DNA from 2 places in the Streptacidiphilus sp. PB12-B1b genome. Region 2 is predicted to be linked to the other one. Evidence: riboswitches for the same ligand, from Rfam matches in the RefSeq annotation. Region 2 holds a riboswitch; the other holds the start of a gene.
What was found. A riboswitch is a leader RNA that binds a small molecule or an ion and turns the genes downstream of it on or off. The one in region 2 is predicted to bind thiamine pyrophosphate.
Positions count from the first base shown of each region.

Region 1 (15,554 bases), 2.0 Mb from region 2:
TCCGGCCCGGCGGAGCGGATCGCGGTGGAGTCGCCCAGCTACGCCAACGCGCTGCAGGCCATCCGCTTCGGCGGGGCGCGGGCGGTGCCGGTGCCGCTGGCCGAGGACGGCTGGCAGCTGGACGCCTGGAGCCGGACCCTGCGCGAGGCCGCGCCCGCGCTGGCCTACGTCATCCCGGACTTCCAGAACCCGACCGGACTGCTGATGCCCGAGCAGCAGCGGCAGGAGCTGGTGGCGCTGGCCCGGGCCACCGGCACCCAGCTGATCGTCGACGAGACCATGGCCGAGCTGTCGCTGGAGCCGGACGGGCCGCCGGCGCCGCGCCCGCTGGCGGCCTTCGACCGGACCGGCAGCGTGATCACCATCGGCTCGGCCGGAAAGACCTTCTGGGGCGGCCTGCGGATCGGCTGGATCCGGGCCCGGCCTGAGCTGATCCGGCGGCTGGCGGCGGACCGCTCCAGCATGGACGTCTGCTCCCCGGTGGTGGAGCAGCTGGCGGTGCGGCACCTGCTGGCCGAGGCCCTGCCCGAGCTGCTGGCCTTCCAGCGGCGGCGGGTGCGGGAGCAGCGGGACGCGCTGGTGGCCGCGGTGCGGCAAGAGCTCCCCGGCTGGACGTTCCGGGTGCCGGGCGGCGGACTCTCGCTGTGGGTGCGCACCGACGACGCCGGCCCCGGCGGCAGCGCGCTGGCCACGGCGGCGGAGCGGTTCGGCGTCTGGATCGGCTCGGGCCCGCGCTTCGGCGTGGACGGGGTGCTGGAGCGCTTCGTCCGGCTGCCCTACGCGCAGCCCCCGGAGGTCTCCCGGGAGGCGGTCCGGCGGCTGGCGGCGGCGGCCGCGGGCGGCCCGTCGGCGAGCGTCCCCGGCGAGTTCAGCCTTCTCTGACGCCGACTGCGACTGCGGGCCGACCGACCGGGCCCGGCGGGCGGGCGTGCAGGAGCGGCGGTCGCGTCCCAGCGGAGAGTCCTCCGCCGGCGCGCAACCGCCGCTCCTCCCCCGTCCCCCCGTTTCCCCCCGGCCGCGGTGATCCCCCGTGCGCTCCCCGGCCGGGCTGCTGCTCCGCCGCCCCGTGTCGGCGGTGCAGTGCCGGGCCAGTCGCGCGGACCCGCGTTCGCCGACCCCCGTCGGACGCACCGTCGCCCCTGGTGTGGAGCCCCCCGTGTGCGTCCGCGACCGACGACCGCGGCCTGCCCGGTTGGCGGGCTCGGGGGGCCTCGCGGCCCCGGGCCCTTCCCGGTGGGCACCACTCTGCCCGTCCGGCGGGCGAGGGCATATCCGTACGGCTACTCATCCACTCGGATGGGTAGTCCTAGGTACTTCTACTCAGGGAGCCGGGCCCGGATGCGCCGGGCGGCGGATGGACGCGCACGCCCCCGCGGGCCGGGGTGCGGGCGGTCAGCGCCGGGTGCGGCCGGGCGGGCGGACCAGCCCGACGATGATCGCCAGCGCGGTGGCGATCAGCACCGCGCCCGCCTCCATGGCGGTGGAGACGCCGTGCGCGAACAGCGCGTGGGCGCTCTCCCCGGCGGCGGGGTGCCGGGTGGCCGAGGAGAACACGGTGAGCAGCACCGCGGTGCCCAGGGCCCCGCCGACCTGCTGCATGGTCTGCAGGGCGCCGGAGGCCGCGCCGGACTCCTCCGGCCGGACGCCGGCCAGGATGGTCAGGCTGAGCGGGACCATGGTGCACCCGGCGCCCAGCCCGAACAGCAGCATGGGCACCAGCACGCCCGGCGCGTACGTGGTGTCCGGGCCGATCCGGGTGAGCAGCAGCAGGCCGGTCAGTACGCTCAGCGGGCCGCCGACCAGGAAGTAGCGCACGCCGAAGCGCGGCACCAGGCGCGGCGCCAGCCGGGCGCCGGTGAAGATCAGCACGGCCAGCGGCAGGAAGGCGAAGCCGGTCCGCAGCGGGCTGTAGCCGAGGACCAGCTGCAGGTACTGGGTGACGAAGAAGAACATCCCGAACATGGCGGCCGCCGTCAGCAGCATGGCCAGGTAGCCGCCGCCGCGCACCCGCTGGGCGATGATGTGCAGCGGCAGCAGCGGCTGCGGTGAGCGGGCCTCGACCAGCAGGAACAGCGCCAGCAGGACGACGGCGGCGGCGAAGCAGCCGAGGGTGGCCGGTGACCCCCAGCCGGAGGTGGCCGCCCGGATGAAGGCGTAGACCAGGGCGCCGGTGCCGAGGGTGGCGGTGAGCGCGCCGGTGACGTCCAGCCGGCTGCGGTGCCGCTCGGGCTCGACGATCACCCGGGGCGCCAGCAGCACCACCGCCAGCCCGAAGGGCACGTTGATGAACATCACCGAACGCCAGGAGAAGTACGAGGTGAGCACCCCGCCGAGGATCATGCCGACGGCGGCTCCCCCGGCCGACATGCTGGAGAACAGGCCGATGGCGCGGGCCCGCTGGTCGAGCTCCCGGTAGGTGCTGACGATCAGCGCCAGGGTGCTGGGGGCGGCGGTCGCCGCGCCGATGCCCTGGACGGCCCGGGCGGCGAGCAGCTCGGCCGGGTTCTGGGCCAGGCCGCCGAGCAGCGAGGCGAGGGTGAACAGCGCGATCCCGGCGGTGAGCAGCCGGCGGCGGCCGAGGATGTCCCCGGACCGGCCGCCGAGCAGCAGCAGGCCGCCGAAGGCCAGCAGGTAGCTGTTCTGCACCCAGGAGAGCCCGGCGGTGGAGAAGTGCAGGGTGCGCTGGATGCCGGGCAGGGCTATGGAGACCACGGTGGCGTCCAGGATCACCATGAGCTGGCAGGCCAGGATCACGGCGAGGGCGAGGCCGGGCCGGTGCGGCCCAGGGGGCGGAGGTGGTGTCGTGAGCGGTGGTGATTCGAACTGCCGACGCAATTCACCCGCTCCGACGTCTTCGGATCGGGCGGTGCGGGGGGCGATGATGTTCTCGGACATGACTCTCCTGCGGAAGGGGCGGACACGGGGTCATGGCGAAGGAAGGGAACGCAAACGGAGAGATTCTCCGGTTCCACTGACGACGATACGGAGATGCCCTCCGTTTATCAACCCTGGGATGAGGCATGAACGAAGCCGACGTGCGCCGCACAGCCCCGGGGGCCGTACGCCCCCCGCGCCCCATGCGCGCCGACGCCCGCCGCAACTACGAACGGCTGCTGGCGGCGGCCACCCAGTCGTTCAGTGAGAACGGCGCCAATGCCTCGCTCGACGACATCGCCAAGCGCGCCGAGGTCGGCCCCGGAACCCTCTACCGGCACTTCCCCACCCGTCAGGACCTGCTGGAAGCCGTGATGGAGCAGTGGATGGAGTCGGTGCTGACCGAGGCCCAACCGCTGCGCGACTCCCCCGACCCAGCCGAGGCGCTGGCCGTCTGGCTACGGCGGCTGGTCGCCCATGTGGCGGTGTTCCGCGGGCTGGCCGCCGCCCTGCTGCCCACCGGCTCGCCCAAGGAGAGCCCCGGCAAGGTGCTCCAGAGCACCGCCGCGGACCTGCTGGCCCGGGCCCAGGCGGGCGGTCGCATCCGGGCCGACGTCACCGCCACCGAGGTGCTGATGCTGATCGGCGGCATCACCTGGGCCTGCGACAGCGGCAAGCAGGTGGACCCGGACCGGCTGGTGGACCTGGTCATGGACGGCCTGCGGACCCACCCCTGAGCGCGGGCGCCGGGCGCCGCCGCCGGGCCCCCGGCGGCGGCGCGCCGCCGCGCGCATAGGATCGCTTCCCATGGCACGCATCGTCGTCATCGGCGCAGGTATGGGCGGTCTCGCAGCCGCGGCACGGCTGGCCACGGTCGGGCACCGGGTCACCCTCTGCGAGGCCGGGCCCACCCACGGCGGCATGGTCGGGCAGTTCCAGCGGGAGGGCTTCCGCTTCGACACCGGCCCGACCCTGCTCACCCTGCCCGCCGTCTACCGCGACCTGATGCTCAAGACCGGCCGCACCCGGCTGGAGGACGAGGTCGAGCTGCGCCCGGTGGACCCGGGCAGCGTGCACCTGCTGCCGGACGGCACCCGCTTCGCGCTCGCCAACGCCTCCCGGGCCGGTGTGGTCCAGGCGCTGGACGACGCCCTGGGCGCGGGCGCCGGAGTCCGCTGGGGCGAGCTGCTGGAGCGCGGCCGCGGCGTGTGGGAGGCCACCCGCCGCCCGCTGCTGGAGGAGCCGCTGCCGGACGACCCCTCGGCGCTGCACCAGGACCCGTACCTCCCGGCCAGGCGCCGCCGGCTGCTGGGCCGCCCGGTCGCCACCCTCGCCGACGTGGCCGCCCGCGAGCTGCGCCACCCCGGGCTGACCGCGCTGCTGGACGAGTACGCGCTGCGCTTCGGCCTCGACCCGCGCCGGGCACCGGCCTCGCTGACCGGCCTGCCGTACATGGAGCAGAGCTTCGGCGTCTGGTACGTCACCGGCGGCATGCGGGCCCTGGCCGACGCCGTGCTGCGCCGCTGCGAACAGCGCCGGGTGGAGCTGCGCTTCGGCGCCCCGGTGGCCGAGGTGCTGGGCGGGAGCCGGGTCGAGGGCGTGCTGCTCGCCGGCGGCGAGAAGCTGGACGCCGACGCGGTGGTCGCCGACTGCCCCCCGGGCGCCCTGACCACCCAGGCCGGGCCACCGGCGCAGACCCCTACGGCGGAGGCGGCGGACGGCCCGGGGCGGTTCACCGTGCTGCTGGCGCTGCGCGGCGGGCGGCCCGAGGGCGTCCCGCACCGGACGGTGGTGCACGCCGCCGAGCGCGCGGACGAGCTGGACGCGCTGTTCCCGGCCGGGCCCGGGGAGCCCCGGCTGTGCTCCCGGCCCACCGTCCAGCTGCTGCGGCCGGACGATCCCACGCTCGCGCCCGCCGGGCACGAGGCGGCGCTGCTCACCGTCACCGTCCCCGGGCAGCAGCGGTACGACTGGACCGCGCCGGGCCGGGCGGACGCCTACGCCGACGCGGTGCTGGCCCATGCCGCGCCCGGGCTGCGCGAGCGGGTGCTGTGGCGGGAGGTCCGCACCCCCGCCGACACCGAGCGGGAGACCGGCGCGCCCGGCGGCTGGGTGCCGGGCCCGGCACTGGCCGGGGCCGGGGGCGCCTACCTGCACTGTGCCAACCGCACCGCGCTCCCCGGCCTGTACCTGGTCGGCGGCGCGGCCCACCCGGGCGGCGGGCTGGCCCGGGTCGGCATGTCGGCGGCGGTCACGGCGGAGCTGGTCGGCACGCCCTAGCGGGGCGGGCGGGCGCGGCGCCAGGCCGGGCGGTCGGGCGTCGGCGGTCAGCCGTAGTTCCAGGGCTCCGGCGCGGCGTACGGCGGCTGCGGCTGCTTGGGCTGAGGGGGCTCCGGCTGGTGGGCGTGGGGCTGGGGCTGCTCCGGCTGCCGCTGGTAGCCCGCCTGCTCGGGCCCCTGGCCCAGGTAGTCGTAGGAGTAGCCCGGCGCGGGCTGCTGGTAGCCCGCGGGGTCGTAGCCGCCGCCCTGCTGGTAACCGGGCTGCTGCCCGGGGACGGCCGGGTAGTACCCGCCCTGCTGCTGCGACTGCTGCTGCCCGGGGTCGTAGCCGTAGCCGGGGGCCTGCTGCGCGTAGTAGTCCGGCTGCGGGTACGGCTGCGCATAGGGCTGCGCCGGGGCCTGCTGGTCGAACTGCTGCCCGTACTGCTGCCCGTACGCCCCGGCGTAGTCCTGCCCCGGCTGCACCGGCTGTCCGGCCTGCTCGCCGTAGCCCTGCTGGTAGCCGGCGGCCGGGGCGTACTCCTGGCCGTAGCCGGGCGCCGGGTCCGGGTAGCCGCCGTACGGCTGGGGCTGGGGCTGGGGCTGGTACGCGGTCTCCGCCTGCGGCCCGCCGTAGTCCTGGGTGATCAGCTCCGGGGCGTCGGCGGCGGGGGCCGGGGCGTCGTCCTCCAGCTCGATCGGGCCGACCGAGCCGACCCGCGGGGCCGGGGCCGGGGCCGCCGGGCCCGGTCCGGACAGCTCGGCCGCCGGGAAGACCCGCTCCAGCGCCGGGACGCGGGCCAAGGGGCCGGGCAGCGCGCCGTCCCGGCCGCGCAGCGACCAGTGCGGGCCGCCGCCGCGCTTGACCGCGCGGGTCACCATGCCCTGCCCGGCGCCGAAGGCCAGCACGCCCGCGCCGATCTCCGCGGCCGAGCCCGACTGCACCCCGGCGACCAGCACCAGGAACCCAGCCAGGGCCAGGGCCCGCCAGTGCGCGGGCGCCCGGTGCTGCAGCAGCAGCTCGCCCAGCAGCCACAGTGCGACCACCGCGAACGCGGCGTCCAGCACCGCGAGTCCGACGTTCACAGGCGTACCTACCTCATGTGCTCAGCGGGGCGCGTGACGCACACCGTACCGGCTGGGCCTGAGCGGGGGCCTCAGCTGCGGCTGTGCAGTCCGAGGTTCTGGTAGATCTCCGACGTCACGGTGGAGAAGTTCATGGTCATGAAGTGCAGCCCGGGGGTGTCCTCGGCGATCAGCCGACGGCACATCTCGGTGGCGTACTCGATGCCGACGGCCCGGACCGCCTTGGGGTCGTCCTGGTGGGCGAGCATCCGGTCGGCGAACGCCCGGGGGAAGACGGCGGTGCTGAGGTCCGGGATCCGCCGCATCGAACGGATGGTGGTGACCGGCATGATCTCCGGGATGATCGGCGTCTCGCAGCCGGCCGCCGCCACCCGGTCCCGGAACCGCAGGTAGTTGTCGACGTCGAAGAACATCTGGGTAATGGCGTAGTCCGCACCCGCCCGGCATTTGTCGACGAAGTGGCGGATGTCGCTGTCCCAGTCGGGAGAGCGCGGGTGCATCTCCGGAAAGGCCGCGACGCCGACGCAGAAGTCGCCGGACTCCTTGACCAGCCGCACCAGGTCCGCCGCGTAGGTCAGCCCCTCCGGGTGCTGCACCCACTCGCCGAGCGGGTCGCCGGGCGGGTCGCCGCGCAGCGCCAGCACATTGCGTACGCCCTGGTCGGCGTAGTGGCCCAGGATGTTCCGCAGCTCGGCGACGCTGTGGTCGACCGCGGTCAGGTGGGCCACCGGGGTGAGCGTGGTCTCCTGGGTGATCCGCCCGGTGATGTTGACGGTGCGGCCCCGGGTCGAGCCGCCGGCCCCGTAGGTGACCGAGACGAACGTCGGCGACAGCGCCTCCAGCCGGCGGATGGCCGTCCACAGGCCGACCTCCGCCTCGGCACTGCGCGGCGGCATGAACTCGAACGAGTAGGAACGGTCCCCCGCCGCCAGCAGTTCGCGGATCGAGACCGCACTGTCTTTCCTTGTGCTGGAGATGCCGAGAGCCATAGGGGCAGGTTATCCGTCGCCCGCAGCGAATATGAATCGTTTGTCCACTTGCTGATACGGCCTGTCGCGGCGCTTCCGGGCGGGCGGTACGGGAGGGGTTCCCGAGCCGCCGGGGGCCGGGGGTTACGCTGGTTTTCCTCGTACCGCTCGGAGATCACCCGTGCCCCGCACCCGTACCGCCCACCAGCTGAGCGCCGACGCGCCGACCGCCGACGACGCCCCGGCCCTGGGCAACCCCGTGGACGAGGAGCGGCTGCGGCAGCGGGTGGACGGCGCGCTGGGCCGCTTCCTGGACCGCCAGGAGGCCACCCTCTCGGCGATCTCGCCGCAGCTCGCCCCGGTCGCCGCCACCCTGCGCGACTTCCTGCTGGACGGCGGCAAGCGGCTGCGCCCGGCGTTCTGCTACTGGGGCTGGCGCGGCGCGAGCGGCCGGGCGGACCAGGACGGCGCGGTCGCCGCCGCGGCGGCGCTGGAGCTGCTGCAGGCCGGGGCGCTGGTGCACGACGACCTGATCGACCGCAGCGACACCCGGCGCGGCCTGCCCTCGGTGCACCGGCGCTTCGAGGCGCTGCACGCCGCCGGGGGCTGGCGCGGCGACGCCGGGCGCTACGGCGCGGCCGGAGCGGTGCTGCTCGGCGACATGCTGCTGATGTGGAGCGACGAACTCCTCTGCGACTGCGGGCTGGAGCGCGAGGCGGTGCGCCGCGCCAAGCCGCTGTTCGACCTGATGCGGACCGAGGTCATGGCCGGGCAGTACCTGGACGTGCTGGAGCCCGCCGCCTCGGGGGCCGGCCGCCGCCTGGGCGGCGACCCGGTGGAACGGGCCCGCACGGTGATCCACTACAAGTCGGCCAAGTACACCGTCGAACGCCCGTTGCAGATCGGCGGGCTGCTGGCCGGGGCCGAACCGGCGCTGATCGCCGCCTACGGGGCCTTCGGGCTGCCGCTCGGCGAGGCGTTCCAGCTGCGGGACGACCTGCTCGGGGTCTACGGCGACCCGGCCGTCACCGGCAAGCCCGCCGGGGACGACCTGCGCGAGGGCAAGCGCACGCTTCTGGTCGCCGAGGCCCTGGCCACCTGCTCGGCGGCGGACGCCCGGCTGCTGGACGAGCTGCTCGGCGCGCCCGGCATGGACGAGCGGCAGGTCCGGATGGCGCGCTCGGCGATCACCCGCAGCGGCGCGCCGGAGCGGGTCGAGGCCCGGATCACCGGGCTGCTGCACGAGGCGCTGACCGCGCTGGACGGAGCCCCGATCGCCGAGCCGGAGGCCCGCCGGGTGCTGCACCGCCTCGCCGCCGCGGCGACGGCGAGGCGGTACTGACCCCGAGCCGGTACCGGCGAACGAGGCGGCCGGGGCGGCCGGGCAGGTCAGTCGCGTTCGCGGACCCGCCGGGCCAGCTCGGCCGCGGCGGCGTGCGGGTCGGCGGCGGCCGTCAGCGCGCGCACCACGACGATCCGCCGCGCGCCCGCGTCCAGCACCTGCTCCAGGTTGCCGGTGTCGATCCCGCCGATGGCGAACCACGGCCGCTCGGCGCCCGGCTGCTCGGCCGACCGCTTGGCGGTCTGCTCGGCCGCGTAGGCGACCAGGCCGAGGCCGGGCGCGGCCCGGCCGGGCTTGGTCGGCGTCGGCCAGACCGGGCCGGTGCAGAAGTAGTCCACGCCCGGCTGCACCAGCGCCGCGTCCACCTCGGACTCGGCGTGGCAGGAGCGGCCGATCAGCACGTCCGGGCCGAGCACGGCGCGGGCGGCCGGGACCGGCAGGTCGTCCTGGCCCAGATGCAGCACCTCGGGCCGGGGACCGAGGGCGGCGCGCGCGGCGTGGGCGACGTCGGCGCGGTCGTTCACCGCCAGCAGCCTGCCGTGCCGGGCGCAGGCGTCGGCGAAGACCTCCAGGAGCTCCAGCTCCTGCCGGGCCTCCAGGCCCTTGTCCCGCAGCTGGACGATGTCCACGCCGCCGGCCAGGACGGCGTCCAGGAACCCGGCAAGGTCTCCCTGCTCCCGGCGGGCGTCGGTGCACAGGTACAGCCGGGCGTCGCGCAGGGCGCCGTGGGTCACAGCGCCATCGCCTGGGCGCGGCGCTTGACCTCGGTGCCCCGGTTCTCGTTGAGCGCCTGGGCGGGGGTGCCCGGCAGCGAGGGGTCCTCGGTGAACAGCCACTCCAGGGCTTCCTCGTCGGTGAAGCCGCTGTCGCGCAGCAGCGTCAGCAGGCCGCAGATGCCCTTGACGGTGCCGTTGGGGCCGATGAAGGCGGCCGGGACCTGCAGGGCGTTGTTCTCGCCGCGGCGGACGGCGATCAGGGTGCCGTCGTCGACGAGTCGCCGCACCTTGGTCACCACCACCCCCCACTGCTCGGCGATGTCGGGGATGTACATCCAGGCGGGAATCAGGGCGTCAATCTTGGGATCAATCTGGCTCACCCCCCCAGACTGCCATCCCCGGCCCCCCGCGCGCACCACGAACTCCCGCCCGGTCGGCTCCGGCCGGGCCGGTTCAGCCGCCCACGGCCTCCTTGAGCGGCACCGAGGGGTCGGCCGCGCGGGCCCGGTCGACCGGCGTCCGGCGCTCGATCAGCCGCCGCCCCTGCGCCACGTCGCGCGGCCGGTCGACGGCGAGCAGCGCCACCGGGACGTCCCCGCGCAGCCAGAGCACGCTCCAGGCGGCGTCGCCCGCGGCCCCGCGCCACAGCGGCTGGTCGCCGGGGCCGTGCTGCCCGGCGTACTGCACCATCCGCCCGAACTGCTCGGACCAGAAGTACGGCACCGGGTCGTAGACCTCGTCCGCGCCCAGGGCGTTGGCGGCGGCCGTGCGCGGGCTCTGCAGGGCGTTGTCCCAGTGGTGGACGCTGAGCCGGGCGCCGTAGCGGGCGGAGGGGAAGGAGGCGCAGTCGCCGACCGCGAACACGCCCTCGGCCGAGGCCCGCAGCCGGTCGTCGGCGGCCACCGCGCCCCCGGCGTCCAGGGCGATGCCGGAGCCCTGCAGCCAGCCGGTGTCCGGCCGGGCGCCGATGCCGACCACGACCACGTCCGCCGGGAGCACCTCGCCGGAGGCCAGCCGGACCGATCCTTCGCTGAAGCCGCTGACGGCCGCGCCGGTCCGCAGCTCCGCACCGGCCTGGGCGTACCAGCCGCGCATCCGCTCGCCGACCTCGGCGGGCAGCGCGCCCGCCAGCGGCGTCCCGGCCGCCTCGACGACGGTGACGGCGCAGCCCAGCTGCCGGGCGACGGTCGCGGCCTCGGCCCCGATCCAGCCCGCGCCGACCACCACCACCCGCGCGCCGGGGCGCAGCGCGGCCTTCAGCGCGACCGCGTCGTCGTGGGTGCGCAGCAGGTGGGCGCTGCCGGGCAGACCGGGCAGCGCGACCGGGCGGGCGCCGGTGGCCAGGACCAGCCGGTCGTAGGGCAGCTCCTCGGCGTCGCCGCCGCCCGCCGCGGCCTCGGTGCGCAGGGTGCGCCGGGCGGTGTCCGGGGCCAGGGCGCGGCGCCCCAGCAGCAGTTCCACGCCCAGGCCCGGGTAGTCCACCTCGAAGCGGGAGTGCTCGGCCTTGCCCAGGAGCACGTCCTTGGAGAGCGGCGGCCGGTCGTAGGGCGGGTGCGGCTCCGCCCCGAGCAGGGTCAGCCCGCCGTCGTACCCGCGCTCCCGCAGGGCCAGCGCGGTCTGCATCCCGGCGATCCCGGCCCCGACCACGACGATCCGCTGCACCATCGGCCCTCCACCCCCACTGCGCTCGAACACCCCGTCACTGTACGGCGCGGGGCGCGACTACAGTGGGAAAGGCAATCACGGGAGCCCGGCGCACCGGGCTGAGAGGCAGGCGAGCGGGCGCAGACGCCCCCGGCCCGCGACCGTCCGAACCTGATCCGGGTCATGCCGGCGAAGGGAGCGCAGCAATGGCGGCACGCGTCCGTACGGCGGACGTCCTGGTCGTGGGCGGCGGCATCATCGGCCTGGCGGTGGCCTGGCGCAGCGCGCAGCGCGGCCTCGGCGTCACGGTGCTCGACCCCGATCCCGGGCGCGGCGCCAACCAGGTCGCGGCGGGCATGCTCGCCCCGGTCACCGAGTTGCAGTACGGCGAGGAGCCGCTGCTGCGGCTGGGCATCGCCTCCAACGAGCGCTATGCCGCCTTCGCCGCCGAGCTGTCCGAGGCCGCCGGGGCCGGTGTCGGCTACCGGGCCTGCGGCACCCTGGCCGTGGCGCTGGACGCCGACGACCGCTCCGAGCTGCGCGAACTGCACGCCTTCCAGCAACGGCTGGGGCTGTCGTCGGACTGGCTGACCGGGCGGGAGTGCCGTCGGCTGGAGCCCCTGCTGGCGCCCTCGGTCCGGGGCGGCCTGCTGGTCGGCGGCGACCACCAGGTGGACGGCCGCCGCCTGGGCGCGGCGCTGGTCGCGGCCTGCGAGCGGGCGGGCGTGCGGCTGCACCGCTCCCGGGGCGCCGAGCTGACCCTGGCCCCGGCGGCGGACCGGGCGACCGGCGCCCGCGCCGAGGACGGCACGGTGTTCGCCGCCGGGCAGACCGTGCTGGCGGCCGGCAGCTGGTCCGGCGAGCTGCCGGGTGTGCCGCCGGAGCTGCGGCTGCCGGTCCGGCCGGTGAAGGGGCAGGTGCTGCGGCTGCGGATGGAGAGCCCGCTCGGGCAGCCGTTCCTCTCCCGCAACGTCCGGGCGCTGGTCCGCGGCGGCCACCTGTACCTGGTGCCGCGCGCCGACGGCGAGCTGGTGGTCGGCGCAACCACGGAGGAGCAGGGCTTCGACACCACGGTCACCGCGGGCGGGGTGTACGAGCTGCTGCGCGACGCGCACGAGCTGGTCCCGGGGATCACCGAGCTGGAGCTGGTGGAGAGCAGCGCCGGGCTGCGGCCGGGCAGCCCCGACAACGCGCCGCTGCTGGGCCCGACCGCGCTGCCCGGGCTGGTCGCCGCGACCGGCCACCACCGCAACGGCGTGCTGCTGACCCCGGTCACCGCCGACGCCCTGGCCGCCTACCTGGGCACCGGCGTGCTGCCGCCCGAGGCCGAGCCGTTCAGCCCCGCCCGCTTCGCCGCCCCGGCGGCCGCCGCCGCACCCGTCCCGAACCGTCCGGCGCCGAGCCGTCCCGACCCGAACCGTCCCGACCCGAACCGTCCCGCCCAGAACCGATCCGCCCGCAGCCAGACCCCGGAGGCCGTCCGATGACGTCCCTGCCCCTGACCTCCCCCCTGCCGATCCGCGTCAACGGCGAGGCCCGCGCGGTGCCCCCGGGCACCACCCTGGAGCAGGTGGTGGCCGAGCTGAGCGCGGCGCCGACCGGGGTGGCCGCCGCCGTCAACGAGGCCGTCGTGCCGCGCGGCGCGTGGGCGGCCACCGCGCTCGCCGCCGACGACCGCGTCGAGATACTCACCGCCGTCCAGGGGGGCTAGGGCCATGGCCGACGACATCCTCACCATCGCCGACCGCTCCTTCGGCTCCCGGCTGATCATGGGCACCGGCGGCGCGCCCAGCCTGGACGTGCTGGAGCAGGCGCTGAAGCTGTCCGGGACCGAGCTGACCACGGTCGCCATGCGCAGGGTCAACCCGGCCGCGCGCGGCTCGGTGCTGGAGGTGCTGCGGCGCAACGGCATCCAGGTGCTGCCCAACACCGCGGGCTGCTTCACCGCGGGCGAGGCCGTGCTCACCGCCCGGCTGGCCCGCGAGGCCCTGGAGACCGACTGGGTCAAGCTGGAGGTGGTCGCCGACGAGCGGACGCTGCTGCCCGACCCGGTCGAACTGCTGGACGCGGCCGAGACCCTGGTGGACGACGGCTTCGTGGTGCTGCCGTACACCAACGACGACCCGGTGCTGGCCCGGAAGCTGGAGGACGTGGGCTGCGCCGCGGTGATGCCGCTGGGCTCGCCGATCGGCTCCGGCCTGGGCATCCGCAACCCGCACAACTTCCAGCTGATCGTGGAGCGGGCCGGGGTGCCGGTGATCCTGGACGCCGGCGCGGGCACGGCCTCGGACGCGGCGCTGGCCATGGAGCTGGGGTGCGCGGCGGTGATGCTGGCCACCGCCGTCACCCGGGCGCAGGAGCCCGCGCTGATGGCCGAGGCGATGCGGCGGGCGGTCGAGGCCGGGCGGCTGGCCCGCCGGGCCGGGCGGATTCCGCGCCGGTTCCACGCCGAGGCGTCGTCACCCATGGCCGGGCGCGCCGAGTTCGACCCGGAGGCCCCGGCCTTCTGACCGCCGCTCACCGCACGGGCGCGGCAGCGTTCGGCAACGATCGGGTCTCCCCTGCTCACCCGGCGGCCGCCGGGCCCCGTAAACTCACGAGGATGGACACGACCCTGCACGATCCGCTCCTCGGGCGGATGCTCGACGGCCGCTACCGGGTCGAGCAGCGCATCGCCGTCGGCGGCATGGCCACTGTCTACCGGGCGGTGGACACCCGGCTGGACCGCACGGTCGCGCTGAAGGTGATGCACGCGGGGCTCGCGTCCGACCCGGACTTCACTGCCCGCTTCATCCGCGAGGCCAAGGCCGTCGCCCGGCTGTCGCACCCGAACGTGGTCAACGTCTACGACCAGGGCAGCGACAGCGGCGTGGTGTTCCTGTCGATGGAGTACGTGCCCGGCTGGACCCTGCGCGACCTGCTGCGGGACCGGGGGGCGCTGAACCCGCGGATGGTCCTGGACATCCTGGAGCCGGTCCTGGCGGCGCTCGGCGCGGCCCACCGCGCGGGCCTGGTGCACCGCGACGTGAAGCCGGAGAACGTGCTGCTCACCGAGGACGGCCGGGTCAAGGTCGCCGACTTCGGGCTGGTCCGGGCGATGACCGGGGAGAGCTCGGTGACGACCGGTCAGGTCATGGGCACGGTCGCCTATCTGGCGCCGGAGCAGATCCAGCAGGGCGAGACCGACCCCCGCACCGACGTCTACGCCTGCGGGGTGATGCTGTTCGAGATGCTGACCGGCGCCAAGCCGCACACCGGCGAGTCCCCGATGCAGGTCATCTACCAGCACCTGAGCACGGACGTGCCGCCGCCCTCCACCCTGGTGCCGGGCCTGCCGCCGGAGCTGGACGCCATAACGCTGGCGGCGACCGCCCGGGACGCCCACCGCAGGCCGCACGACGCCGTCGCGCTGCTGGCCCTGCTGCAGCAGGTCCGGCGCAGGCTGACCCCGGAGCAGCTGGACGCCGAGCCCGCCGCCGCGCCGCCCCTGCGGATGCCGGACGCGCCCCCTCCGGGCGGCGACCGGACGACGGTGCTGCCCGGCGGGGAGCGGACGACGGTGCTGCCCCCGCCGCCCGGGGCCGCCCCGGTGGAGCGCACCAGCATCATGCCGGGCCTGCCCGAGCTGCCCCCGGAGCTGGTGATGCCCCGGCACGAGCAGCCCGAGGAGTTCGCCCCGCCGCCGCGCCGGGCCGGGCGGGCCGGGCGCGGGCGCGCCGGGCGGCGGAACCGCTGGGTGCTGCCGCTGTCGGTGGTGGTGGGGCTGGCCCTGGTGGCCGGGATCGTCGCCTGGGCGCTGACCGGCGCGCTGTACCTGACCATGCCGAACGTGGCGGGCCGGAGCCAGGCCGCGGCGGCGCAGTCGCTGCGCGCCGACGGCCTGGGCGTGACCGTGGTCCAGCAGTTCGATGTGACCGTCCCGGCCGGCCAGGCGATCGGCACCGTGCCCGGCGCGGGCGCCCGGGTCCGCAAGGACGCCTCGGTGGTGCTGGACGTCTCCAAGGGCCCGGACCGGCCCGCGGTCCCGGCCGTCGCCGGGAAGCCGCTGGCCGCCGCCAAGCAGGCGATCACCGCCGCCGGGCTGGTGGCGGGCAGCGTCACGCAGCAGAGCAGCAGCAGCGTCCCGCAGGGGGACGTGGTGGGCACCGACCCGGCGGCCGGCACCCGGCAGCAGCCGAACACCGTGATCCGTCTGATCGTCAGCACCGGTGTGCCTCCGGCGAACCTGCCGAACGTGGTGGGCGAGCCGGTGGCGCAGGCCATGGCCGACCTGCACGGCGCGGGCTTCGCCGTCCAGGTGGACCCGACCTATGTGCACTCCGGCGTGGCGGCCGGCTCGGTGGTCGGCCAGAGCCCGGACGGCGCGACCGCGGCGGCCGGCTCCACCGTGACGCTGACCGTCTCCTCCGGTCCGGTGCAGGTGACCGTGCCGGACGTCAGCGGCGACGACGAGGCGCAGGCCAGGAGCGCGCTGACGGCGGCCGGGTTCAAGGTCAAGGTGCACAAGTTCCTGCCGTTCGGCGACCCCACGGTGACCAGCCAGAGCCCGGGCGGCGGCTCGCAGGCCGACCAGGGCAGCACGGTGACCATCACGCTGTTCTGACCCGCCGCCCCCGGCCGCGCCGACGGCGGCCGGGACACGCCCGGCACGGCGGCGGCAGCCCCC
Region 1 is NZ_CP048405.1:2,033,156-2,048,709, reverse strand. It holds gene GXW83_RS09325 (PLP-dependent aminotransferase family protein) at 1-882, shown strand, start outside; gene GXW83_RS09320 (MFS transporter) at 1,393-2,895, opposite strand; gene GXW83_RS09315 (TetR/AcrR family transcriptional regulator) at 3,021-3,611, shown strand; gene GXW83_RS09310 (NAD(P)/FAD-dependent oxidoreductase) at 3,682-5,154, shown strand; gene GXW83_RS09305 (hypothetical protein) at 5,202-6,218, opposite strand; gene metF (methylenetetrahydrofolate reductase [NAD(P)H]) at 6,290-7,207, opposite strand; gene GXW83_RS09295 (polyprenyl synthetase family protein) at 7,368-8,528, shown strand; gene thiE (thiamine phosphate synthase) at 8,576-9,262, opposite strand; gene GXW83_RS09285 (Rv2175c family DNA-binding protein) at 9,259-9,624, opposite strand; gene GXW83_RS09280 (NAD(P)/FAD-dependent oxidoreductase) at 9,698-10,909, opposite strand; TPP riboswitch at 10,977-11,104, shown strand; gene thiO (glycine oxidase ThiO) at 11,095-12,375, shown strand; gene thiS (sulfur carrier protein ThiS) at 12,372-12,599, shown strand; gene GXW83_RS09265 (thiazole synthase) at 12,604-13,398, shown strand; gene pknB (Stk1 family PASTA domain-containing Ser/Thr kinase) at 13,491-15,491, shown strand.
Region 1: another riboswitch for thiamine pyrophosphate. It lies ahead of thiO (glycine oxidase ThiO); the one in region 2 lies ahead of thiC (phosphomethylpyrimidine synthase ThiC).

Region 2 (15,554 bases):
CTGCTGCGCCACGACCGCTTCCTGGTTCTCGGCCAGGGCCGCTGCCCGGGCCTTGATCGCCTCGGCCTCGGCCAGGCCCAGCGCCTTCGCCGCCGCGGCCTCGGCCAGACCGCGGGCCTGTACCGACTCGGCTTCGGCCAGCCCGCGCGCCCGGGCGGCGGCGGCCTCGGCCTCACCGGTCGCCCGCAACTCCCCGGAGACGGCCTGGGCGTGGGCCTTGGTCGCCTCCGCCGCCGCCAGCGCGGCGATCTTCACCTGGTTGGCGTCGGCGACCGCCCGCAGCTCGGTCTCCTGCGCCTGGGCCTGCGCCGCCGAGATCCGCGCGTCACGCTCGGCCTCGGCGATGGTGCGGGTCTGGTAGGCGGCGGCGTCCGCCGGCTTGCGGACGTCGATCTGCAGCTGCTGTTCGCGGCGCTGCGCCTCCAGCTCGGCGACCCTGGTCTCCTGGACGACGACCTCCTGCCGGGCGGCGGCCTCCGCGAGCGGGCCCGCCTGCTTGGCCTCGGCCTGGGCCTTCTCCCTCTCGGCACGGTAACCGGACTGCAGGATCTCGCTGTTGCGGGTGGACTCGGCCTTGCGGGCCGCCGCCTCCTGCTCGGCGTGGGTCGCCGCCCGGTCGGCCTCCGCCTGCGCGATGCGGGCGTCCCGGTGGACGGCCGCCGCGTGCGGGGCGGCGAGGTTCTTGATGTAGCCGGTCGGGTCGAGGATCTCCTGGATCTGCAGCGAGTCGATGATCAGACCCAGCTTCTCCATCTCCGAGCCGGAGGCCGCCCGGGTCTCCCCGGTCAGCCGTTCGCGGTCGCGGATCATGTCCTCGACGGTCAGGCTGCCGACGATGGAGCGCAGGTGCCCGGCGAAGACGTTGTGCACCCGGCTGCCCATCATCTTCTGCTGGTCCAGGAACCGCCGGGCGGCGTTGGCTATGGACGCGTGGTCGTCACCGACCTTGAAGATCACCACACCCCGGACCCGGACCGGGATGCCCTGCGAGGTCACGCACTCGACGTCCAGGTCGGCCTCGTTCAGGTCGAGCGACATCTTGCGGACGACCTGCACCCCGGGCGTCACCAGGGTGCCGCGACCGGTCACGATACGGAACCCGAGGCCGTCGTCGAGCCCCGCGGTCCGGTGCTTGGAGCCGGAGATCAGCAGGGCCTCGTTCGGCTCGGCGACCCGCCACATCAGTTTGAACAGCACGATCACAACGATGAGGGCGACGACGGCCGCGCCCCCGATGACGCCGATGAACATCGGCACATTCCCCCTTCGACGCCGCCCGGCCCGTGGCTGCGCGACTGTGCAGGAGTGCGCGGGCTACGAGGCGGCCGATCGGAAGTGTGCACCCGCCGCCCGGGCCGGCGAAAGGCGGTGCCCACAATTGATGGAAACTTGAGCGGGATCAGCCGGCGGAAGGCGTGGCAAGTCGGGCGTATCCCCTGCTGGTTGCTTGATTCAACCGATTAGTTGGGCCACGTACACCGTCCGCGGCGGCAGGTACTCCTGGACGATCACCAGCGTCCCCGTGGTTATCCGCTCGCCGGGCACCGCCGGGTACGCCAGGAACGCCTCGGTGCCGCCGCGCACCGCGATCAGCACCTCGCCGACCAGCCCCGGGCCGACCGTCCCGGTCACCCGTCCCGTACTGCCGACCATCTCCGGCCCCCCTCCGTCGACCCCGGCACCCGCACCCGGGTATCCGGTCCATCCGGTCCATCCGGTTCGGACGATACTCCCGTGCACCGACAACGGCCGCCCGGAATATCCCCGGGCGTCCGGTCTGCTCAGGCCCCCTGGCCAACTCCGCCCGGGTCTGGGTACGGTGAGGCCATCTCATTTGCAGACGCGGGAGCTCGGAGCACCGGGCTGAGAGGGCGCTGACCGTCGTACATCGCACGCCGATGTGGGACTGCTGCTTGCGCCGACCGCAGGAACCTGACCGGGTAATGCCGGCGTAGGGAGTAGCAGGTCTCATGACCGAGCATGACGCACGACCGCAGCAGCACGCCGCCTCCGGAACCTCCGGAGCCTCCAGCACGTCCACCGGTTACCCGGCCCCGGCCTGGCGCAAGGCCTACCGCACCGGATCGCGTCCTGACCTCCGGGTGCCCTACCGGGAGGTGCGGCTGACCAACGGCGGCACCGTCCCGCTGTACGACACCTCCGGCCCGTACACCGACCCGGAGTTCCAGCCGGACGTCCGGCGCGGGCTCCCGGCACTGCGCGACCCCTGGATCGTCCGCCGCGGCGACGTCGAGGACTACCACGGCCGCGAGGCCCGCCCCGAGGACGACGGCCTGCGGCACACCTCGCCGCGCGGCGGACTGGCCAACCTGGACGCGGTCTTCCCCGGCCGCCCGCGCCGCCCGCGCCGGGCCCGCGACGGCCAGGCAGTCACCCAACTCGCCTACGCGCGGCGGGGGGTGGTCACCGACGAGATGGAGTTCGCGGCCCTGCGCGAGGGCATGGACCCGCAGGTCGTGCGCGAGGAGATCGCCTCCGGGCGGGCGGTGCTGCCGGCCAACGTGAACCACCCGGAGTCCGAGCCGATGCTGATCGGCAGCCGCTTCCTGGTGAAGATCAACGCCAACATCGGCAACTCGGCGGTCACCTCCTCCATCGAGGAGGAGGTGGAGAAGATGTCGTGGGCCACCCGCTGGGGCGCCGACACCGTGATGGACCTCTCCACCGGCCGCAACATCCACACCACCCGTGAGTGGATCCTGCGCAACTCCCCCGTGCCGATCGGCACCGTGCCGCTCTACCAGGCACTGGAGAAGGTCGACGGCCGCGCCGAGGAGCTCTCCTGGGAGGTCTACCGCGACACCGTCATCGAGCAGTGCGAGCAGGGCGTGGACTACATGACCGTCCACGCCGGGGTGCTGCTGCGCTACGTCCCGCTCACCGCGCGCCGCCGCACCGGCATCGTCTCGCGCGGCGGCTCGATCATGGCGGCCTGGTGCCTGGCGCACCACCAGGAGAACTTCCTGTACACCAACTTCGCGGAGCTGTGCGACATCCTGCGCGCCTACGACGTCACCTACTCGCTCGGCGACGGGCTGCGCCCCGGCTCCACCTCGGACGCCAACGACGAGGCGCAGTTCGCCGAGCTGCAGACGCTGGGGGAGCTGGGCCGGATCGCCCGCTCGCGCGACGTGCAGGTGATGATCGAGGGCCCGGGGCACGTCCCCATGCACAAGATCCGCGAGAACATGGAGCTGCAGCGGGAGGTCTGCGACGAGGCGCCGTTCTACACCCTAGGCCCGCTGACCACCGACGTCGCCCCGGGCTACGACCACATCACCTCGGGCATCGGCGCAGCCATGATCGCCTGGTGGGGCACGGCGATGCTCTGCTACGTCACGCCCAAGGAGCACCTGGGGCTGCCGAACCGGGACGACGTCAAGACCGGCGTCATCACCTACAAGATCGCGGCCCACGCCGCCGACCTGGCCAAGGGCCACCCCGGGGCGCAGCTCTGGGACGACGCCCTCTCCGACGCCCGCTTCGAGTTCCGCTGGGAGGACCAGTTCAACCTGGCCCTCGACCCGGAGACGGCCCGCGACTTCCACGACGAGACGCTGCCGGCCGAGCCCGCCAAGACCGCGCACTTCTGCTCGATGTGCGGCCCCAAGTTCTGCTCGATGCGGATCTCGCAGGACATCCGCGAGGAGTTCGGCGCGGATCTCGGCCTCGGCGCGGAGGCCGCCGCTGCCGCCGCGGAGGCCGGGATGCGCGCCAAGTCGGAGGAGTTCGCCGCCTCCGGCAACCGGGTCTACCTGCCCATGGCCGACTGAGGCAGGTCGGGCAGGCGGTACCCGGGGTCACGAGGGGAACCCCGGGTACCGCGCCCGCCCGGTCGGGCGATGCGCAGCAGCAGGCGGTCCGGGAGGAACACCGCGTCGGCGGTGATCATCGCGCCGGAGAACACCGGCAGCCCCAGCAGCACGGCGATGCCGAGGTGCAGGGCGACGAGCAAAGCCAGGACGACGTACTTGGCCCGGCTGAACAGGGTGAACGGAAAGGCCACCTGGACCAGGACGGTCAGGTAGCTGCCGACGGCCAGCAGCAGGGCGTGGCCGTCGGCCGCCCGGGAGAGCGCGGGCCAGGGCTGGAACAGGTCGAGATTCAGCACGTAGTGCAGCGCGGTCCCGTCCCGCCACAGGCCGCCCTGGACCTTGAACAGGCCGGCCGAGCCGTAGAGCAGGCAGACCTGGGCCGCGATGACGAACATGCCGCAGTTGTGCAGCGTGTTGCTCAGCAGGCTGCGGATTTGGACGGCCTGCCGCAGTGCCGGTCGCAGCAGCGGCGCGGGGCGGGGGCGGGTGCGGCTTCGGCGGGCGTCGAGGGACCAGCGTCGTCCGCAGGCCGTGAACATCAGGTACACGGCCATCAGCTCGATCAGGTTGTCGCCTCCGTCCGTCATGAACACGGCCCGGCCGTGGAACGAGGTGACCACCACGGCGAACACCACGGACGTCGCCCTGGTGTGCCAGCCCAGCGCGAACAGGGCCGAGGCGAGCAGCGCCAGCGCGTAGCAGCAGGTGAACCAGGCCGGGCGGTCGGACAGCGTGAGGATGCTGAACCACCCGTCGCGGGCCAGGAGTTCGCGTGCCAGCGCCGGGCTCCAGGGCGAGCCCGGGCCCCAGATCTCGTCGCGGTGCGGGAACTCGCGCAGCAGCACGGCCAGGTACAGCAGGCCGTATCCGATGCGCAGCACGGCGGCCGCGTGGAGGGACACCGCCTGCTCGGTCACGAAGGCGAAGGCCCGGTCGGCGGCGGCGAGGGGTCGGCGCGCGAGGGTTCGGCGCGCGAGGGGCCTGCGCACGGGGGTACGGTCAACGGCCATCGGGGGTCACCTGCCACCAGGGGAGAAAGATCGTGTCGGAGGCCGGCGCCGGGGTACGCGCCCCGGACGCCTGGGGCGGGATCGGGGAGATGGGTGTGGTGGTGATCCGCAACTGGACGGCGTCGAAGCCGTGTTGACCGTGGGCGCCGAGGCGTTGCGCGGCGATGGCGGCCAGATAGTGCCGGAGCATGCCTGCCTGACCCGAAGCGTCCTCGTCGCCGTCCGGTGCCGCCTGGTAGGCGGACCACGCCCGCCGCAGCATGTTCTGTGCGGTCCGGCTCGGGAAGGGGTCGTGCCGCACCGCGGACTCGTCCATGCCGGTCAGGTCGACCCAGGGGCCGGCCCGGCGGGCGCCGTCGGGGGAGGTGACCGCCGAGCGTGCGGAGATCTGCTCGCGGTCGGCCTGCGGGTCAGGGGCGAACAGCTGCCAGTTCTGCTCGAAGTAGGGATAGATCCAGGCGTTGATCTGCTGCTCGTACCGCTGGGAGACGGTGTTGGAGGGCGCGACGAACAGGAACATCATGCAGACGTGGACGAGCGCGGTGGCGCAGCACGCGCAGACCGCGCAGACGACCGCCCACCGGACGGGCCGGGGCAGCGGAGGGCACGGGCCCGGCGGGTCACCGGCGGCGGCCTCCCGCTCCTGTGCGCGTACGAGGCGCGTACCGGAGGCCGGCCGGGGGACGGACGGTGCCCGGTCCACCTGTGTGCTGCCCGGCTGTGTGCTGCCCGGCCCGGAACGGCCGTTGTCGGTGCCGCTCATTGCATCCCTCCACCGTTGATCTCCGGACAGTGCCCCCCGGACAGCGGGCGATGGCCCGCCGGGGGCGTTGCCGCGCCCCGACGAGCCATCGCGTACTCAGGTCTCAGGAGTGCCAGCGGCTCGCGGCCCGACGGCGCAGGACGATGACGCCCGAGCCGAGGATGGCGAGGCCCACCAGGGCAGAGCCGACCGCGACCTCCGTGGAGTCCGACTTGGAGACGCTGCCGCCGGTGCCGGCTCCGATCCCGCCGATGGGGCGGGGCCCCGGGCCGCCGGGGTAGCGGTGGCCAGGACCACCGGGGTGGCCGGGACCGCCAGGACCGCCGGGACCGCCGGGGCCACCGGGAGCGCCGGGGTGGTGATGGTGGTGATGGTGGTGGTGGTGTCCGCCGGTGCCCCCGGTGGTCCCGCCAGTGGCGCCGCCGGTCGTCCCGCCGGTGCCGCCGCCGGTGGTGCCGCCCGTGCCGCCGCCGGTGGTGCCTCCGGTGCCGCCGCCGGTCGTGCCGCCGGTGGTGCCTCCGGCGGCGCAGGTGGACCGGATGATGTTGTCGGTGTCCAGGGTGACCGACCCGTTTCGGGCCAGTACCCGGCCGTTGATGTCCACTCCGGTGGTCACCGAGATGGACGTCAGGGCCAGGATGGTGCCGATGAAGGTCGAGTGGGTTCCGAGCGTGGCGGAACTGCCGACCTGCCAGAAGACGTTGCACGGCTGCGCGCCGTTGACGAAGAGCACCCGGCTGGCGGAGGCCGTGGTCAGCGTCGAGCCGATCTGGAAGATGAACACCGCGTTCGGGTCACCGTGCGCGTCCAGGGTGAGCGTGCCGGTCAGCCCGATCGACGACGACGCCTTGTAGACGCCCGGCCCCAGCGTCAGCCCGCCGAGGTCCCCGGGGAGGTGAGGGTGCTGTCCGGTGCCTGCCCGGCGGCGTTGTTGTAGGCGATGGTGAGGTCGCTCTTCGCCTGGAGCGCCACGGCGTCGGCGGCGTGGATGACTCCGGCCACCGTGCCGGGCGGGAATCCGGTCACCGAGGTGCCGGGGCTCACGCCGACGTCGCCGGTGATCGTGGTGGGGCCGGTGTTGGTGATCGACTGACCGGACAGCACCGCGAAGCTGCTCGCGGTCCCGAGCGGAACGGCCACGCCGATCGCGGCGGCAGCGGTCGGCAGGAATGCCAGCACGGCGGCCACCGATGCCAGGACGAATCCGGAGGCGGCCCTGGCGCGGAATCTGTGCCGATGGGGTGTTGTGGGGACAATCAAATCCATCGAGGTGCCCAACTCTTTCGAATAGGTTCGGCGGATCTCGGCAGCCGGTGGAGAACCCAGATCGCGCCAAGAGCCGTACGGTGGACGTCTGCGACGTGCCGGAGCCGACACCACGGGCCTGTGGGACAAGCGCATGGATCGGTGCAGGTTCCCGGCCGGGCCGGGTTCCTCATACCATCCGCCTATCACGCCACTATTGCGGCTATGACATGCCCGCAATCTGTCGATTAGCTTGATCGGCCTACTGTCGGGGAAATGAGAGCGGGAGATAGTACGTGTGGTAACTGATGGCGCATCAAAGGAATATCGGGCTGGCTGCCGGGGGTGCCGTGCCGAGGGGCCGGTGCTCGAACGGCGGCGATGGCTGTCGTACGCCAGGGCGGGGGCCGTGCGCGAAGAAGGAGCGCACGAAGGCCGGCGCGATGCGGCTTCCATGATGCGCGGGCGGCGGGTGCCGAGGGCGGCGACACGCAAGAACGGCCGGAGGGACTGCCGGGGCGAGTTGTCCACAGGCTCTGCCCACCGATGGCGGCGTGGTCGTCGGAACATCCGCGACAGGGGCGCTGACCTGCGGTGAAGAGGTTGTCCACAGGCGTGTGGTCCACTCAGGTTCTGCGAGAACCCGAGTGGACCACGCTGTCCACAGGCTGCTGGTACTAGGGGATCAGCGCTGCCGACGACGGCGGTCGGCGGCCCTCCCCTGGCGCAGCTCGGAGACGTCCTTGCGCATGCCGGAGACGTCCTCGCGCAGCTCCCGGACGTCGTCGCCGAGGGCGCAGAGCTGCTCGCTCATCGCCCCGACCACCCGGCCGTGGGCATCCAGCCGACGGTCCACCGACTCCGCCAGATCCGCCCATCGTCCCTGGTCAGCATGGGTGTACTGCTCCGGGGTGGGGGCGTCGGGGTGGGCCTGGAGGTACTCGTACTCGTCCCAGTGCGGGCCCGGTCCGAGCCGCCGACCGGGCGGCATGCCGTGGCGCGGCGGGGCCGCCGGTCCGTGCCGATCCGCCTCGGTGTCGAGGAGGTAGACACGGACCTGCCGGGCGACGGCGCTGTCCCGCAGCAGCATGGCGATGTTGAGCACGGCGCGGCGCGGGAACACCGCCAGGGACGGCGTTCTGGGGTGCACCCCACCCATGTTCTTGAGCAACATGAGTTCCTGACCTGCGAGGATGCGGTATCCGGTGCCCAGCAGCTCCTCACGGTGGTCCTTGACGAGGGACTGCACCGCCTCGATTCCGACCTCGTAGTAGTCGGCGACCATCCTCGTGGTGACGTGGACGCCGTCCGGCAGCAGGACGAGCGCCTTGACGCGGTCCAGCGCGTCGGTGCGGTGGTGGACGCTGTCGCGCAGGGCGCGCGACTCCAGCAGAGCGACTTCGGGTGGCATGGTGCCTGCCCTTCCCATGAGTGGGGACAGTTGACTGAACGCCCCCATCCCGGGGCTCAGGGCCGTCCCACCTGGACGGTCAAGGGCACGAGTCGCGTTCGTCCACTCATCCCATGGGCCGGACTGAACCGGCCAACTCCACAGTCACCACTCGCCGCGTCATCTGATCCACAGTGCTCATGCGCACGGTGTTCAACGATCGGATGGTCATACGGTTACGCCGTTCGCGCCGACCGGAGAGCTGACAGAGAATCAGAAGACGGCGGCGACAACGCCGGCTCGGCGGCAGCGGGGATCACCGGGCGGGGTACCGGGGCGGTGTCGTTTTTGCTGAACGATCCGGCGGTGCTGCGCCGGTGCCGCCCGGAGGATTTCCTGGCGGCTTCGGTGCGGGGCGCAGGTCTTTCGGGGGCGGACCGGCGCAGGTGGTCCGGCCAGCGGATATTCGCGGGGGCGGCGGCACCGGGACGCCTACTGTAGGGGTATGAAGATTGGAATTGTGGGTGCCACGGGCCAGGTCGGTGGCGTTGTGCGTCGGATTCTCGCCGAGCGGGACTTCCCGGTGACGGAGCTGCGGCTGTTCGCCTCGGCGCGTTCCGCAGGCCGGGAGCTGCCGTGGAAGGACGGGACGGTCGTCGTCGAGGACGCCGACACCGCCGACTACAGCGGTCTCGACATCGTCATCTTCTCCGCGGGCAAGACCGCCTCGCTCGCGCTGGCGCCGAAGGTGGCCGCCGCCGGGGCCGTCGTGATCGACAACTCCTCCGGCTGGCGCTCCCACCCGGAGGTGCCGCTGGTGGTCTCCGAGGTCAATCCGCACGCCGTCGCGGACCGCCCGCTGGGCATCATCGCCAACCCCAACTGCACCACCATGGCCGCCATGCCGGTACTGCGTCCGCTGCACCAGGAGGCGGAGCTGGTCGGGCTGGTGGTGGCGACCTACCAGGCCGTCTCCGGCAGCGGCCTGAGCGGCGTCGCCGAGCTGCAGGGCCAGGTGGACGCGGTCGGCGCGGGCGCCAGCGCGCTCACCCACGACGGCGCGGCGGTGGAGTTCCCCGAGCCCAAGCAGTACGCGCGCCCGATCGCCTTCAATGTGCTGCCGCTCGCCGGGTCCATCGTGGACGACGGCCTGAACGAGACCGACGAGGAGCAGAAGCTCCGCAACGAGAGCCGGAAGATCCTGGAGATCCCCGGCCTCAAGGTCTCCGGCACCTGCGTCCGGGTGCCGGTGTTCACCGGGCACTCGCTGCAGGTGAACGCCCGCTTCGCGCGTCCGCTCAGCCCGGAGCGGGCCCGGGAGCTGCTGGCGCAGGCCCCCGGCGTCGAGCTGTCGGAGATCCCGACCCCGCTGCAGGCCGCCGGTCAGGACCCGTCGTACGTCGGCCGGATCCGGGCGGACGAGACCGCGGAGAACGGTCTGTCGCTGTTCGTCTCCAGTGACAACCTGCGCAAGGGCGCGGCGCTGAACGCGGTGCAGATCGCCGAGCTGGTCGCCGCGGAGCTGCTGGCCGCCGCCGAATAGGGCGAGGCCGGCCGGGCGGCCGCGGTCAGTCCAGCTCGGCCGGCCGCTCGACGTCGACGTCGACGTCCGCCGCGCCCCGGGCGTCGGCGTCCTCGGCGTTGGGCAGGAACCGGGAGCGCGCCCGGGGGCGGTCCGCGCCGCGCGGCCCGGGGACGCCGGAGGCACTGGTGAAGGCCGGGCTGCTGAAGTCGGGCGACGAGTAGTCCGGCCGGGAGTACCCGGGGCTGGAGAAGTGGGGCTCGGGGGTCGGGTCGGCGTCGACCTCCTGGCCGCGCTGGTCGGTGAGGCGCTCCGGGCCGGGGCTGGTGAAGCCGGGGCTGGAGAAGTGGGGCTCGGGGGTCGGGTCGGCGTCGACCTCCTGGCCGCGCTGGTCGGTGAGGCGCTCCGGGCCGGGGCTGGTGAAGCCGGGGCTGGAGAAGTGGGGCTCGGGGGCCGGGTCGGCGTCGACCTCCTGGCCCTGCTCGTCGGTGAGGCGCTCCGGGCCCGGGCTGGTGAAGCCGGGGCTGGAGTAGCCCAGCTTGGGCCGGGCGCGGACCAGGCTGACGCCGGGCCGGGCGGCGACCTCGCCGGTGCCAGCGCCCGCGCCGGGCACGGCGCCGAGCTGGGCCAGCAGGTAGGGGCGCAGGGCCTGGTCGCGCAGCGCCGTGTGCCAGAGCTCGCGGGCCGTGGCGAGTTCGGCGTACTGCTCGGGGTGGCGGCCCGGGGGCGGGCCCGCGGCGTCGCGGGCGGCGGTGAGCAGCAGCCCGATGATGTCCACGGCGATGGCCGCCGCGCACACCACGGCGGAGACGAATCCGGCGGTGACCAGGGGCTGGCCGAGGGAGAAGTGGTCGGCCCGGAAGGCGTAGCCGAGCAGCAGCATCACCAGGGCGCCGAGTCCGGACAGGATCGGCAGCAGGACCGCGATCAGGGGCACCCAGCCGGCGCGTTCGGCCGCGTCCAGGGGGTTCTCCGGGGCCTGCCGCCGGGTGGGGTCGTCGTCGGGGGTGGTGCTGCGGACCTGGTCGCGCAGGGCGCGGTAGTAGCTGTACGCGGAGGCGGCGTCGGCGGCTATGGCGCCGGCGTCGTGCAGGGCGCGGGTGTGCAGCTGCTGGGCGTTGGGGCCGCCGGGGGTGCGCCGCAGGGCGAGCCGCAGCTCGTCGTGGTGGAGCAGTTCATCGAGGACGCGTTCGAAATCCGGCTTGTCCTCGGCCTGCAGGTATGGAGCGCTGTCCATGGATCCCTACCTACTCCCCCGAAGGCTCCGTCGGGGGCTTCTGCCTTGATGGTAGGGGGAGCAGCTGACACGGTGACAGGCAGTTTCCGGAATTTCAGGGCCTGGTGGGGCTGGTGATGCCTCCGGTATATGCCGCAGGCCGGGCCCCGCGCGGGGCCCGGCCGTCTCCCGGCACCGGCAGCGATCGTGCCGGTTTCCCTGATCGTCCTTGGTGCGCTGGTCAGTTGAGGGGGAGCCGGGCGACCAGCAGGCGGCCCTGTCCCTCCATGGTGACGCCGCCGTCCATGGCGACCGCCAGGCCGTCCGCGTAGATGTGCGGTCCGGTGACGGGGTGTCCGGAGTTGCCGGCCGGGCCGTCCTCGCTCTGGGCGTCGCCGACCAGGTAGGGGATCGGGCTGTGGCCGTGGACGATGCGCCGCCCGCCGTAGGCGTCGAGGAGTTCGTGGCAGGCGGAGGGGCCGGCGTCGCCGCGGAAGGCGAAGCGCTTGGTCATCCGGCGGAAGCAGTCCCACCAGTCGTCGGCCTCGTCGCCCTGCAGCACCTCGTGGATGGCGTCGTTGACGGCGTCCACCGAGTCGCCGTACTCCAGGTAGGCGGTGGTGTCGGAGTGGACCAGCAGGTGGTCGTCCTCGACGGCCATGGCCGGGAGCCGGGACAGCCAGGTCACGTGGTGGTCCTGGAGCCGTTCCATGTCGGTGGGCTGGCCGCCGTTGAGCCGCCAGGCGGCGAGGAAGGAGGCGGTGCCGGCGGTGGACTGGACGGCCTGGTCGCCGTAGCGGTCGGCGCCGAGCAGCAGCAGTTCGTGGTTGCCCATCAGCGCGCGGCAGTAGCCGCCGGAGGCGGCGGCCTCGGCGGCGAGGTTCATCACCAGGTCGATGACGCCGATGCCGTCGGGGCCGCGGTCGGTGAAGTCGCCGAGGAACCAGATCCGGGCGGGCCCGGCGGACCAGTGGCCCTCGGCGTCGATGATGCCCGCCTGGTGCAGCGCGTCCAGCAGCGCCTGCAGGTAGCCGTGGACGTCGCCGACGACGTAGAGCGGGCCGGGGCCCTCGGACTCGGCCGCGGCGGCCGGGGCCGGGAGCACCGGGGGCGCGGTCTCCACCCGGGGCGCGGGGTGCTCGTAGCCGACGGTCGGGGCCATCGGGCCGCCCAGTTCGATGGTGGGCGGGTCCTGCGGGCCGGGGATGAAGCGCGGCGGGGTGAACACCGGGGCGCCGGGCGGCGCGGCGGGATAGGCCGGGGCGCTCGGGTAGGCCGGCTCGGGTGCGTACACCGGCGGCCCGTCGTAGGGCGGTTCGGGCGCGTACGAGCCCGCCTCCTCCGCCGCGCGCGTGGGCGGGGAGAAGAAGTCGTACGTCGTGGACCCGTCGCCGTGGATCTCCGGCCGCGAGGGGTCCAGGGGCGTACGGGGGCCTGGGTCCGGCAGCTCAGGCCGGGCGAAGGGGTCCACCGGTGTCATTCGCCCATCATAGGAAGCCCCAGTTCGCGGTGTACGCACCTGGGCGGGATCAATACGCCCGGGCTGGTCGGTCATCGGTGTTGGCTGTGGGTATGTGTGATGGTTTGTATGGATTCTTGTCACGTTCTGCGGTGACGTGTCATTCCTCGCCCGGGTGCCGGGGCGGGCTGACGGTGATCCGCGCGGGCCGCCGCTGGGAGGAGGTGCGGACGATCAGCTCGGTCGGCATCAGCTGTCCGACTGGGCTCTCCTCGGCCGGGGCGCCGCCCTCGATGGCGTCGATGAGCAGGTTCACCACGGTGGTGCCGATCCGCTGCGGCTTCAGCGACAGGGTGGTGACGGGCGGTTCGGTGGTCGCGTAGACGTCGCTCTCGCTGCAGCAGACCAGCAGCAGGTCCTCCGGAACCCGCAGGCCGTAGCGGCGGGCGGCGGCCAGCAGGTCGGTGCCGTTGGGGTCGAACAGGCCGTAGACGGCGTCCGGGCGGTCCGGGCGGGCCAGCAGCCGATCGGCGGCGACGGCGCCCGCGCAGGGGTCGTGCGCGGGGTACGCCTCGCACAGCGGCTCCTGCCGGACCCGGCGGCACCAGCCCAGGTAGGCGTCGGTGCTGAGGCGGGTGTAGGTGTCGGTGCTGGTGCCGGTGAGCAGGCCGATCCGGCGGGCCCCGGCCTCGGCCAGGTGGTCCAGGATCTCCAGCACGGCGCTGCCGTGGTCGTTGTCCACCCAGGCGGTGACCGGGCAGTTGCCGGGGCGGCCGTCGCTGACCACCGGCAGGCCCTGCCGGAACAGCTCGGCGACCATCGGGTCGTGCTCGGCCGGGTCGATGACGACGGTGCCGTCCAGGGCGACGTTGCTCCAGACGTCGTGCCGGGACGTCGCGGGCAGCACGACCAGGGCGTAGCCGCGGTTGAGCGCGGCCGAGGTGGCGGCCCGGGCCATCTCCGCGAAGTAGGCGAACTCGGTGAAGGTGAAGGGTTCTTGTCCGTAGGTGGTGACGGTCAGGCCGATCAGGCCGGAGCGCCCGGTGCGGAGGGTGCGGGCGGCGGCGGAGGGGCGGTACCCGAGGCGCTCGGCGACCTCGCGGACCTTGCTGCGGGTCTCGTCCGGGAGGCGGCCCTTGCCGTTGAGGGCGTCGGAGACGGTGGTGATGGACACCCCCGCCGCGGCGGCGACGTCCCGGATTCCGGCGCGTTCCAGCCGCCGGGCGTGGGGTGGCCGCCGGCCGCTCTGGTTGGCTGCTGCTGCTGTCATGTCGAACCGATCGTATGGCTCACCACCGACCTTAGGTGATGGTCTGCGTGGGTTGGTCGGAGATACGTTTCTCCATGAGCTTTTGTGCTCTTTATCCTTAGCTGCGTGACCATTTGGGGTCACCCGCCTACGTTTCGTCCACGTGTCGCCGCAGCCGCCGAGGAAGGCTCGGCCGGACGGCGCCAGAACATGTCACTCTCACGGGTGAGATATCGCCGATCGGCTCGTAGGGTGATCCCGACCGGACAAGGACGACGGCACGACGTGGAGGACGACCGCGGTGAGCGACAACGACAAGGGCCGGAGCCCCGCCGAGCAGGGCCGGACGGACGGCCCCCGGCTGAACGGCAACCTGCGCGGCATCCCGCTGTACAAGCCCGGCAAGCCCGCCCTGGGCAGCGACGGCCGCCCCGCCTTCAAGCTGTCCTCCAACGAGAACCCCTACCCGCCGCTGCCCGGCGTCCTGGAAGCCGCCGTCGCCGCCGCCGGGGACATCAACCGCTACCCCGACATGGGCTGCACCGGGCTGGTCGCGGAGCTGGCCCGGAGCCTCGGCGTGCCGGAGAGCCACATCGCCACCGGCACCGGCTCGGTCGGCGTCGCCCAGTCGCTGGTCCAGGCCACGGCCGGCCCCGGCGACGAGGTCGTCTACGCCTGGCGCTCGTTCGAGGCGTACCCGATCATCGTCCAGGTCAACGGCGCCACCTCGGTGCAGGTCCCGCTGCGCGCGGACGCCTCGCACGACCTGGACGCCATGCTGGCCGCGGTCACCGACCGCACCCGGCTGATCTTCGTCTGCAACCCCAACAACCCGACCGGCACCGTCGTCCGCCGCGCCGAGCTGGAGCGCTTCCTGGACGCCGTCCCCGGCGACGTCCTGATCGTGCTGGACGAGGCGTACACCGAGTTCGTCCGCGACGCCGAGGTGCCGGACGGGGTCGAGCTGTACCGCGACCGGCCCAACGTCTGCGTGCTGCGCACCTTCTCCAAGGCGTACGGCCTGGCCGGGCTGCGGGTCGGTTTCGCCGTCGCGCACGAGCCGGTCGCGGCCGCGCTGCGGCAGACCGCCGTGCCGTTCGGGGTCAGCCAGCTGGCGCAGGACGCCGCCGTGGCCTCGCTGCGCGCCGAGACGGCGCTGCTGGAGCGGGTCGAGGCGCTGGTGCAGGAGCGGACCCGGGTGGTCGCGGAGCTGACCGCGCAGGGCTGGACGCCGGCCGAGACCCAGGCCAACTTCGTCTGGCTGCCGCTGGGCGCGCAGACCATGGACTTCGCCGCCGCCTGCGCCGCGGCGGGCGTGGTGGTGCGGCCGTTCGCGGGCGAGGGCGTGCGGGTGACCATCGGCGAGACCGAGGCGAACGACCTCTTCCTGCAGACGGCGGAGCTGTTCCGCAAGGAGTCCTGAGCCCGGGGACGACGCCGGGAGCGTGGGGTCGGCGACGGTGGCGGCGGACTCGTAAGTCCCTGGGAGTTCACTGTGATTTTCCGCCCGCCCGGCTCCGCCGCGGGCGGTCCCCGGCCGACGGGGACCGCCCGGGCCTTGGCCGACGGCCGCCCGGGCGGCCCGGCGCTGCCAGCGAGTTCCCAGATTCCTCCCAGGGCATCGTCCGGGGAGCCGATCACGATGTCTCGCTATGAAGGTGCTCCCCCAGCGGCGCAGGGCCGCTCTGCTGAACTCCGTTCTCGCCGTGCTGCTCGTCGCCGGTTCCGGAGCGGCCTACGCCGCCGTGAACACCTCGACGTCCACTGCCGCGAGCAAGTCGAACACCACCACGTACACGGTCGCCAAGGGCATGGTGCTGGCGACGGTCAGCGGCACCGGGGCCCTGTACTCGCCCAGCGACGC
Region 2 is NZ_CP048405.1:66,118-81,671, forward strand. It holds gene GXW83_RS00315 (flotillin family protein) at 1-1,251, opposite strand, end outside; gene GXW83_RS00320 (hypothetical protein) at 1,453-1,653, opposite strand; TPP riboswitch at 1,833-1,975, shown strand; gene thiC (phosphomethylpyrimidine synthase ThiC) at 1,971-3,794, shown strand; gene GXW83_RS00330 (HTTM domain-containing protein) at 3,773-4,825, opposite strand; gene GXW83_RS00335 (DUF5819 family protein) at 4,836-5,609, opposite strand; gene GXW83_RS00340 (ice-binding family protein) at 5,713-6,483, opposite strand; gene GXW83_RS34715 (ice-binding family protein) at 6,480-6,797, opposite strand; gene GXW83_RS00345 (hypothetical protein) at 7,540-8,265, opposite strand; gene GXW83_RS00350 (aspartate-semialdehyde dehydrogenase) at 8,750-9,787, shown strand; gene GXW83_RS00355 (hypothetical protein) at 9,813-11,003, opposite strand; gene GXW83_RS00360 (metallophosphoesterase) at 11,224-12,462, opposite strand; gene GXW83_RS00365 (LacI family DNA-binding transcriptional regulator) at 12,602-13,711, opposite strand; gene hisC (histidinol-phosphate transaminase) at 14,052-15,113, shown strand; gene GXW83_RS00375 (efflux RND transporter periplasmic adaptor subunit) at 15,343-15,554, shown strand, end outside.